3 regions of the Serratia marcescens subsp. marcescens ATCC 13880 genome follow, and region 1 is predicted to be linked to each of the others. Evidence: predicted binding sites of a transcription regulator. Region 1 holds the regulator's gene; each other region holds the start of a gene.
What was found. Region 1 encodes LexA, which represses DNA repair genes until DNA is damaged. Its sites were predicted from a motif close to TNCTGTATGTACATACAGNA; they were not measured.

Region 1 (3,277 bases):
TTCATTCTAGTTAAACATGGAAATAAAAAAGCCAATTTGCAGAATAAAAAACCATTAAAAAACACAATAAAAACAAAAAACGCCAACAAACAACGAGCTAACGCGAACGGATCTGGACTGAAAACATGTAAGCAAACATGAATAAAACATAAGATAAATTAATAAATAACCCAACAAAGCGTTCGACCTAGCGTGCAGCAAACCAGCTGCCGCGCACCTGATGACGGTGCCAAATCCAGCCCAACGCCAGGCCGCGCAGCGCCAGAAACACCGCCAGCGCCAGCCAGAGCCCGTGGTTGCCTAGCAGCGGCACGCTGAACAGCGCCAGACCGTATCCCGCAGCGGCCACCGCCATGCTGTTACGCATCTCGGCGCCGCGCGTGGCGCCGATAAACATGCCGTCCAGCAAATAGCACCATACCCCGACCAGCGGCAGAATGACCTGCCAGGGTAAATAATGGGCGGCCAACGCACGCAGTTCCGGCAAAGAGGTCAATGCCGCCACGATCTGCTGGCCGGTAACGGCATACGCCAGGCCGAAGGCCAACGCGACCAGCCCTGCCTGCCTGCAGGCCGCGTGCCACACCTTGCGCAGTTGGCTGTCGTCCCGGGCGCCGTAGGCGTGGCCCGAATGAGCCTCCACCGCATAAGCAAAACCGTCGAGCGCATAGGCGGTGAACGTCAGCAGATTCATCAATACCGCATTGACCGCCACCACCTCGCTTCCCAGGCGAGCGCCGAAAATGGTCAACGACGCAAAGCACAGTTGCAGCAACAGTGAACGCAGCATGATGTCGCGGTTGAGCGCCAGCAGGCGACGCAGATCGCCACGCCAGGCCTGGCGCAGCATCTGCAGGGTAATACCGCGCAGGCGCATCACCCGCCACGCCAACCACAGCCCGAGCAGCAGCGTAGCGTATTCGGCGATGGCGGTTGCCGCCGCCGCCCCCCGCACGTTCCAGCCCAGGCCCATCACCAGCCAGATATCCAGCACGATGTTCAGCAGGTTGCCGACGATCAGCAGGATCACCGGCGCCCGCACGTACTGCACGCCGAGCAGCCAGCCCAGCAGCACCAGATTGGCCAGCGCCGCCGGGGCGCTTAACCAGCGGATCTCAAGAAAACGCCGCGCCTGTTCCAGCACCTCGCCATCGCCACCGACGATCCGCAGCGCCAGTTCGATCAGCGGATAACGCAGCAGGACGATCGCCGCGCCGCCCAACAGCGCCAGCAGCAGCGGTTGCATAAAGGCGCGCGCCAGCGCTTGCGGGTTCTGTGCCCCCAGCGCTTGCGCCGCGAGGCCGGTGGTGCTCATGCGCAGGAATAACAGCAGCATGAAGAGGAAGCTGGTCGCCACCGCGCCGATCGCCACGCCCCCCAGGTAGATCGGGCTGTCGAGGTGGCCGATCACCGCGGTGTCCACCAGCCCGAGCAGCGGCACGGTAATATTGGAGAAGATCATCGGCAGGGCGAGGCGCCACAGGGCTTTATCGGTGTCGCTGGTGAAGGCGGAAATCAGGCGCATGATGGGATGTTCCTGTGACTGAGTGACAAAGGGCGAGGTCAGAAACAAAAACGCCCCAAAACAGGGGCGATTGATACAGGGAGCGGCGGTGATGGGCCGGCGATTAAATCCAGTCGCCGTTGCGGATCACGCCGACCGCCAGCCCTTCGATAGTGAAATTCTGCTGACGCAGATCGACCACTATCGGTTGGAATTCGTTGTTCTCCGGCAGCAGTTCAACCACATTGCCGTGCTTTTTCAAGCGCTTGACCGTCACTTCGTCTTCGATCCGCGCCACCACGACCTGGCCGTTGCGCACGTCTTGCGTTTTGTGCACCGCCAGCAGATCGCCGTCCAGAATGCCGATGTCGCGCATTGACATGCCGTTCACCCGCAGCAGGAAATCGGCGCTCGGTTTAAACAGGGAAGGATCCACTTGGTAGTGCCCTTCGATGTGCTGCTGCGCCAGCAGCGGCTCGCCGGCGGCGACGCGGCCGATCAGCGGCAGCCCTTCTTCTTCTTCCATCAGCAGACGGATACCGCGCGAGGCACCGGAGACGATTTCGATCACGCCTTTGCGTGCCAGCGCCTTCAGGTGTTCTTCGGCGGCGTTAGGCGAACGGAACCCCAGACGCATCGCGATCTCGGCACGCGTTGGCGGCATGCCCGTTTGCGAAATGTGCTCGCGAATCAGATCGTAGACCTCTTGCTGTCTGGTAGTTAGTGCTTTCATTCCGCCCCCTGTTTGTTTATACAGTCTTGCTGTGAGTATATACAGGTAAGCGCGGATTGGGAACCGAAGAATAAATAAAAATCAGTCAGTAGGCGCTTTTCGTCAGCCGAAATGCTGCCATAGGACCGTGCCCCAAACGAACAGCGCCAGCGCGATCGCCAGCGACACCGCCGCCGATCCCATGTCCTTGGCCCGCCCGGACAGCTCGTGATGTTCGCTGCCGATGCGATCCACCACCGCCTCGATCGCGCTGTTCAGGATCTCGACGATCATCACCAGCGCTACCGATCCGATCAATAAAATGCGCGCTATCGCACCCACATCCAGCCAGACAGCCAGTATGATAGCCAGAAGGGTGACCACCAGTTCCTGGCGGAAAGCCGCTTCGTGCTGCCAGGCGGCGGATAGCCCTTTATAGGAATAGCCGGCGGCCTTGATGATGCGGGTCAGTCCGGTTGCTTGGTTTGCCATGTTTTCGTGCCTTTCTCAGAGGTCGGTCATAATAAAAAGAGTCTAGAACAGTCCGCGCTGACGGCTCTCGGTTTTCGAACACCACAGATCTGCTACCCGGTTTCTGGTATGCTTGCGGCGCATTGCTAACAAGAGGCTTCACGTTGTTATGTCAGGTTGGCGTAAAATTTATTATAAAATATTGAATTTACCACTTAAATTGTTGGTAAGAAGTAAGGTCATCCCTTCAGATCCGGTTACCGAGCTAGGGTTGGATCCCTCACGGCCGATTTTGTATGTTTTACCTTACAATTCCAAGGCGGATTTGCTGACGCTGCGCACCCAGTGCCTGGCGCAGGATCTGCCCGATCCGCTCAACTCGCTGGAGATCGACGGCACCGTGCTGCCGAGCTACGTGTTCATTCACGACGGCCCGCGCGTGTTCCGCTACTACACCCCGAAAGAAGAGTCGGTAAAGCTGTTCCACGACTATCTGGATCTGCATCGCAGCAACCCGGATCTCGACATTCAAATGCTGCCTGTTTCGGTCATGTTCGGCCGCTCGCCGGGCCGCGAAGGCCACGGCACGC
Region 2 (3,277 bases), 730 kb from region 1:
CAATTTGGCCGATAAGATTACCACGGCCTTCGCTCAGTTTGTTCATCGCCTGACGATAACTGCCCTGCGCCTTGTCCAGGCTCTGCCCCAGTGCGGACATATCGTCCACGAACAGCCGCATCTTGTCATACAGTTTCGCCGCGCGATCGGCGATACGCTGGGCGTTCTGGCTCTGATGCTCATAGCGCCACAGGTTGGTGATGGTACGCAGCGCCACCAGCAACGTGGTCGGGCTGACCAGCATGATGTTGTGCTTAAGCGCTTCGCTGATCAGCTCCGGCTCGCGATCGATAGCCAGCAGGAAGGCGGGCTCGACCGGAATGAACATCAGCACATAGTCCAGAGAACGCAGCCCCGGCAGCTGCTGGTAGTCCTTGCGGCCCAGCATGCGGATGTGGCCGCGCAGCGAGGCAATATGTTCGCTCAGCGCCGCTTCGCGCGCCGCCTCATCCTCGCCGTTGAAATAGCGCTCGTAGGCGATCAGCGACATCTTGGCATCGATCACCACATCCTTGCCCTGCGGCAGGCGCACGATCACATCAGGCTGCATGCGGCTCTGATGATCCACCCGCACGTTGACCTGCGTTTCATACTCATGCCCTTCGCGCAGACCGGAGGCCTCCAGCACCCGGCTCAGCACCACCTCGCCCCAGTTGCCCTGCGTTTTGTTGTCGCCTTTCAGCGCCTTGGTGAGGTTGATCGCCTCACGCGCCATCTGTGCGTTCAACTGCTGCAGATTGCGTATCTCATGCGTCAGCGTGTGGCGCTCCCGCGCTTCCTGGCCGAAGCTGTCCTGCACCTGACGGCGAAAACCGTCCAGCTGTTCGCGCAACGGCAGCAGTAAACGATCCAGGCTTTGCTTATTTTGCTCGTCAACCTTGCGGCCGCTGTGTTCAAAAATGCGGTTGGCGAGGTTTTCAAACTGGGTGGTGAGGCGCTGTTCGCTGTTGATCAGCAGACGCTGTTTCTCCTCCGCCGCCATGCGCGTCTCTTCCAGACGGATGGTGACTTCGCGCAGCTCAGCCTCCTGCGCGCTGTTAACCTCGCGCTGGGCGCGCAGCTCTTGGTTGAGCAGCTCGCATTCGTTGCGCCAATGGGTGAGCTGTTGCAGCTTCTCATGCCCGGCCGCCAGTTGGCTGTGCAGATTGCGCAGCTCCAGCTCGCTCTGGCGCAACTGCTGCTCGTGGCGCTGTAGCGTTTCCTGCCGCACGGCCGTTTCCTGCTGCGCCTGCTGCAACGCTTGCTCCAGCAACCGCAGTTCGGTTTCATGTTGCGCATGCGTCTGCTGCACCCGCAGACTGGCGATCAGCCACCCCAACAGCATGCCGATCGCGACGCCGCCAATCCCATAAATCAGACTGGTATCCACCCTGCCTCCTGTTGCACCTAGCCGTTGCGGCGTTTTGCTCGCCCATTGCCCGTCACGTTAAGGGGAGGCTGTATGGATGTCCAGCCTGATTTTGCCGGCCGCGCACAATATTGCGCGGCGCTGCGCAATTTAGCGAGAAATCAGCCCAGCCACTGGCTGAGCCACTGGATGCCGAATGCCCCCGGCGCCAGAATGCCAAACGCCCAGATCATCGCCGACGTGACGTTGGCCAGCTGGAAATAGCGCTGCGGCATGCCGCAAATGCCGCCCACCAGCGGCACCACGGCGCGCAGCGGGCCGAAGAAGCGGCCGATGAAAATGCCCAGCACGCCCCAGCGCTCGAAGAAGGCGTGGCCGCGCGCCAGCAGCTGCGGATTGCGCGACAGCGGCCACATATGGGCCACGCGATCCTGATAGTGATAGCCGATCCAGTAAGAGAGCCAGTCGCCGAAAAACGCCCCGGCGGCGGCGGCGGCCCAAATCGGCCAAAAGGCGATGCCGCTTTCGCCGATCAGCGCGCCCAGCGCCAGCAGGATCACCGTGGCCGGCAGCAGCAGCGACAAAAACGCCAGCGACTCGCCGAACGCCAGGAAGAAAATGATGGGAATGGCCCAGCCTTCGTGCTGACGCACGACATCGCTGACCCAGTTGATAACGTCATTGAGGCTCAATACGGGGCTCCTGATACGCGATGGTTCGCCGCCTAGGATAAGCCGGGGCGAGTTAAACCCCGGCTAAACACGCGGCAATTTACTCGAGGTAGAATGCCTGCAGTGCTTCACGCTGGGCCGCGCCCAGGCCGTATTCCGCTTCCAGCCAACGGTCGGTGGAGCCGTATTGCCGGCGGATGCAGCCCAGCGCCGTCATCAGGAACTCCTCGCGCGCGCTGAGCACGTAGGCGAATTGCTCCAGCGCCGCCGCATTCAGCTTGATAGAGAGCTGATCCAGCATCTGTTCGCGGAAAGTGGCCAGCGTGGTTTCGGTCAGCAGATAGTCTTCCAGCACCGTCGCTTCGTCGGCCCCCAGCGCGAACAGCACCAACGCCGAACCGACCCCGGTGCGATCCTTGCCGACCGCGCAGTGTTGCACGATCGCGCCGCCGCCAGGGTTGCTCAACAGCTGCGCCAGCCGCTGATAGGCCGCATTGCCGAACGGCAGACGGCGATACAGCTCCAGCATGAACGCCCGAGCGTCGAAAGCGGCCAGCGTTTCGTTGGTGAGCTTTTCCAGGTTGGCGTTAACTTCGCTGCTCAGCGGGTTGGCCGGCACATGGTGATAGTCGGCGCCATTCCACAGAATATCCGGTTTGGCCTGCACCTCGTCGGCATCGCGGTAGTCCAGCACCGAACGCACTGGCACTCCAGCGAGGAAAGTGCAGTCGTTTTCCGTCAGCCGCTCGAGAGAACCGGAGCGGAACAGCAGGCCGCGTTTGATGCGGCGCCCGTCGGCCACGCCGTTGCCGCCGAAGTCACGGAAGTTAATGCCGCCGTCGAGCGGCGCAAGCGAAGGATGAAGCAGGATCTGGGCGGTCATAAACGTCCTCGTTGTTTTTGTTATGACAACGCGCGGCAGCCATCGGCGCAGCGCTGAGGAGTATCACCGTAACAGATTAGCCGCAAATGGAAAAACGGGCCGCGTCGGCGGCCCGTTCAGTTCGTTGACAAAGGAGGAAAAAACGCGGTTTTTCCTCCTTTGTGGTCATCAGCCGAAAATCAATGAATTGATTTTCCCTGTTTGTTATCCGCAGCTCTTTGCAAACCCGGCAATGGCATGAGGTTGATGACAAACCTCAACAGGCGCGTCGGCGGCCCGTTGAGGGGAGGCGATTACAGCAGACGGCGGGCGGCGTCCACCACGATCTGCACCGCTTTGCTTTCGGTGTTTTTCATGGTTTCTGCGTTCGGGATC
Region 3 (3,277 bases), 1.4 Mb from region 1:
GTTGACGGTATTCGCCGCTACTTTCGTGTTGTTCCTGCTGATCGTCGGCGGCATGTCGCTGGGCTATGTGTTCAAACGCAAAAGCCTGCAGGGCAGCTGCGGCGGCATCACCGCGCTGGGCATGGAGAAAGTCTGCGACTGCCCGGAGCCGTGCGATGCGCGCAAAAAGCGCGAAGCCAAAGCGGCGCAGCGGCGCGAGCAGTTGGAAAAGCACCGTATTCTGTAGCGAAGTGAAAACCCGGCCCTGGCCGGGTTTTTTTATTTCGCCTTGCGGAAACTTTTCGCCTCGGCCGGCGAGTTGACCATCACGCCGTCGGCGCCCAGCGCCAGCGCCTGCTGATACGCCTGCAGCGTGTTGACGCCGAACAGAATGATGTGCGCCGGGCCCTGCGAGCGGAAACAATCCATCGACTCTTTATCCCAGGTCAGAAACGCCTTCGACCGCCCTTCGCCGAGGGTGTACTTCTCCACCACTTCCACCTCGCGCTTCAGCTCCAGCCCGTACCAGCGCGGCTGCCGGTTGTCCGGTTTGACATCGCACTGGTGCGCCATGGTGACGTTGGCCAGCAGCGTGCGGGTTTCGTCGCGGCTTTCGAAGCGCGGGACGGCCGGCGGCAGCGCCTGCAGGTATTTGGCGTCGGTAGAGTAGACGCGGGTGCGATTCAGGCTGTCGGTGCTTTCCAGCGTCGCCAGCAGCGCCTGGCCAAACTGCGCCGGATCGGCATCCGGGGATTTGATGTCCAGATAGAAAGTCACGCGCGGAAAGGCCTTCAACACCTCATCCAGCCGCGGAATGCCGATACCCTGGCCGCGGAACGGATGCGCATCGCCTTTGGCGAACGCCCAACCGGCGTCGGTCTTGGCCAGCTGCGCGGCGGTATAGGCAGAAACCGGACCCTGCCGATTGGTCAGCGCCTTCAGATCCGAGGGGCGATACAGCACGATGACGCCGTCTTTGGATGCTTGCAGGGTGATCCAGATGGCGTCGGCGCCGTTTTTCAGCGCGGTTTCGATGGCGATGCGAGTGTTTTCCGGCGCATCGGCGGTGCCGCCGCGATGGGCGACGATCGCCGGCGCATGACCGGCGGCGGCGCTGGCCGCCAGCGCGCTCAGCGACAGCGCGGAAGCCAGCAGCAAATGAGAAAATCTGATCATGTAGGGTACCTTGTCGTTATCGTTGTGGTGAGCCGCACGGGATGGCGGAAATCATACTATTGAAAAATTAAGCTTTTTTAACAACGCGGAAATATCTGTCAGAAACGCCGCTTTCCTCGAAGCCTGCGGCCTTGAGCTTTTGGTACCTGGCTGTATACTTATACAGTATTGTTGGAGGGTGCGATGCGTAAAATCATTCATGTCGATATGGACTGCTTCTTCGCGGCAGTGGAGATGCGCGACGATCCCAGCCTGCGCGATATCCCGCTGGCGATTGGCGGTAGCGCCGATCGCCGCGGGGTGATCAGCACCGCCAACTACCCGGCGCGGCGCTACGGCGTGCATAGCGCCATGTCCACGGCGATGGCGCTCAAACTGTGCCCGCATCTCACCCTGCTGCCGGGGCGCATGGCGGCCTACAAAGAAGCTTCGCAGCACATCCGTGAAATCTTTGCCCGCTATACCCCGTTGATCGAGCCGCTTTCGCTCGACGAGGCCTACCTCGACGTGACCGACAGCCCGCAATGCAACGGTTCGGCGACGCTGATCGCCCAGGAAATCCGTCAGGCGATCGCCGACGAGCTGAACCTCACCGCGTCGGCCGGCATCGCGCCAATCAAGTTTCTCGCTAAAATCGCCTCCGAGATGAACAAGCCGAACGGGCAATACGTGATCACGCCGGCGCAGGTGCCGGCGTTTTTGCAGCAGCTGCCGCTCAGCAAGATCCCCGGCGTCGGCAAGGTGACCGCCAAGCGGCTGGAGGAAGTGGGGCTTATCACCTGCGCCGACGTGCAGCAATACGATTTGGCGCAGTTGCTCAAGCGCTTCGGCAAGTTCGGCCGGGTGCTGTGGGAGCGCTGTCAGGGCATCGATCGGCGCGAAATCTCTCCTGAGCGGCTGCGCAAATCGGTGGGGGTGGAGCGCACGCTGGCGGAGGATATTCACGACTGGGAAGACTGCGAAACGCTGATTATCGACAAACTCTATCCCGAGCTGGAGATGCGGCTGCGCAAGGTGAAGCCGGATCTGCACATCGCCCGGCAGGGCGTGAAGCTGAAGTTTCAGGATTTTCAGCAAACCACCCAGGAGCACGTGTTCCCGGTGCTGAACCGGCAGGATTTGCTGGCGGTGGCGCGGCAGGCGTGGCGCGAGCGGCGCGAGGGGCGCGGCGTGCGGCTGGTGGGGCTGCATGTGACGCTGCTCGATCCGCAGCTGGAGCGGCAGCTGGCGCTGCCTTGGGAATAAAAAAGCCGGCGAGTCGCCGGCTTTTTGCGTTAAGCGCGCAGATTACGCGCGCTCAGGGATCGCTTTCAGCAGCGAGGTCAGCAGCTTCCAGTACAGGCCGACGCTTTCGATATGCACTTGCTCATCCGGCGAGTGCGGGCCGGTGATGGTTGGCCCGATCGATACCATGTCCATGTTTGGATACGGCTTTTTGAACAGACCGCATTCCAGGCCGGCGTGGATCACCATGATGTTCGGCGTCTTGTTGAACAGATCCTGATACAGCTCGCGCACCAGGTGCATCACCGGCGAGTCGGCGTCCGGCTGCCAGCCCGGGTAACCGCCCTTCGGCGCCACCTTGGCGCCGGCCAGCTGGCCCAGCGCGGTCAGCATCTCGACCACGTAATCTTTGCCGCTGTCGATCAGAGAGCGGATCAGGCAGATGATTTCCGCTTCATTTTCGCTGGTGGTGACCACGCCGACGTTCAGCGAGGTTTCCACTACGCCTTTGACCGCGTCGCTCATGCGGATCACGCCGTTCGGCGTGCCGTTCAGCAGCGCCAGGAAGCGTTGCTGGCTGTCGGCGCTCAGCGCCTGCGAAGCGCTGGTGGCCGGCTCCAGCAGCACGGTGATGTTCTTCTCTTTGGCGGAGAGTTCGTTCTGCAGCACGGCCAGGAACTCCTGGCTCAGCGCTTTCAGCGCGTCGGCCTTGTCCGCCGGCACCGCTACCACCGCGGAGGCTTCACGTGGGATGGCGTTGCGCAGGGTGCCGCCGTTCAGGTCCAGCACGCGCAGGTTCAGCGCCGCCGCATGGGCGAACAGGAAGCGCGCCAGCAGTTTGTTGGCGTTGCCCAGCCCGACGTGGATCTCGGCGCCGGAATGGCCGCCTTTCAGGCCC

Region 2: a site for LexA is predicted at 1,436-1,455, ahead of rmuC (DNA recombination protein RmuC). Genes of this name have one in related genera too.
Region 3: a site for LexA is predicted at 1,304-1,323, ahead of dinB (DNA polymerase IV). Genes of this name have one in related genera too.

Annotation. Positions count from the first base shown of each region.
Region 1 is NZ_CP071238.1:4,629,176-4,632,452, forward strand. Features, by position in the region: gene dinF (MATE family efflux transporter DinF) at 188-1,525, opposite strand; gene lexA (transcriptional repressor LexA) at 1,629-2,237, opposite strand; gene J0F90_RS22165 (diacylglycerol kinase) at 2,340-2,708, opposite strand; gene plsB (glycerol-3-phosphate 1-O-acyltransferase PlsB) at 2,857-3,277, shown strand, end outside.
Region 2 is NZ_CP071238.1:240,408-243,684, reverse strand. Features, by position in the region: gene rmuC (DNA recombination protein RmuC) at 1-1,369, opposite strand, end outside; gene J0F90_RS01105 (DedA family protein) at 1,510-2,040, opposite strand; gene J0F90_RS01100 (tyrosine-protein phosphatase) at 2,120-2,902, opposite strand; gene udp (uridine phosphorylase) at 3,196-3,277, opposite strand, start outside.
Region 3 is NZ_CP071238.1:940,293-943,569, forward strand. Features, by position in the region: gene nqrM ((Na+)-NQR maturation NqrM) at 1-226, shown strand, start outside; gene J0F90_RS04370 (glycerophosphodiester phosphodiesterase family protein) at 259-1,155, opposite strand; gene dinB (DNA polymerase IV) at 1,339-2,400, shown strand; gene pepD (beta-Ala-His dipeptidase) at 2,443-3,277, opposite strand, start outside.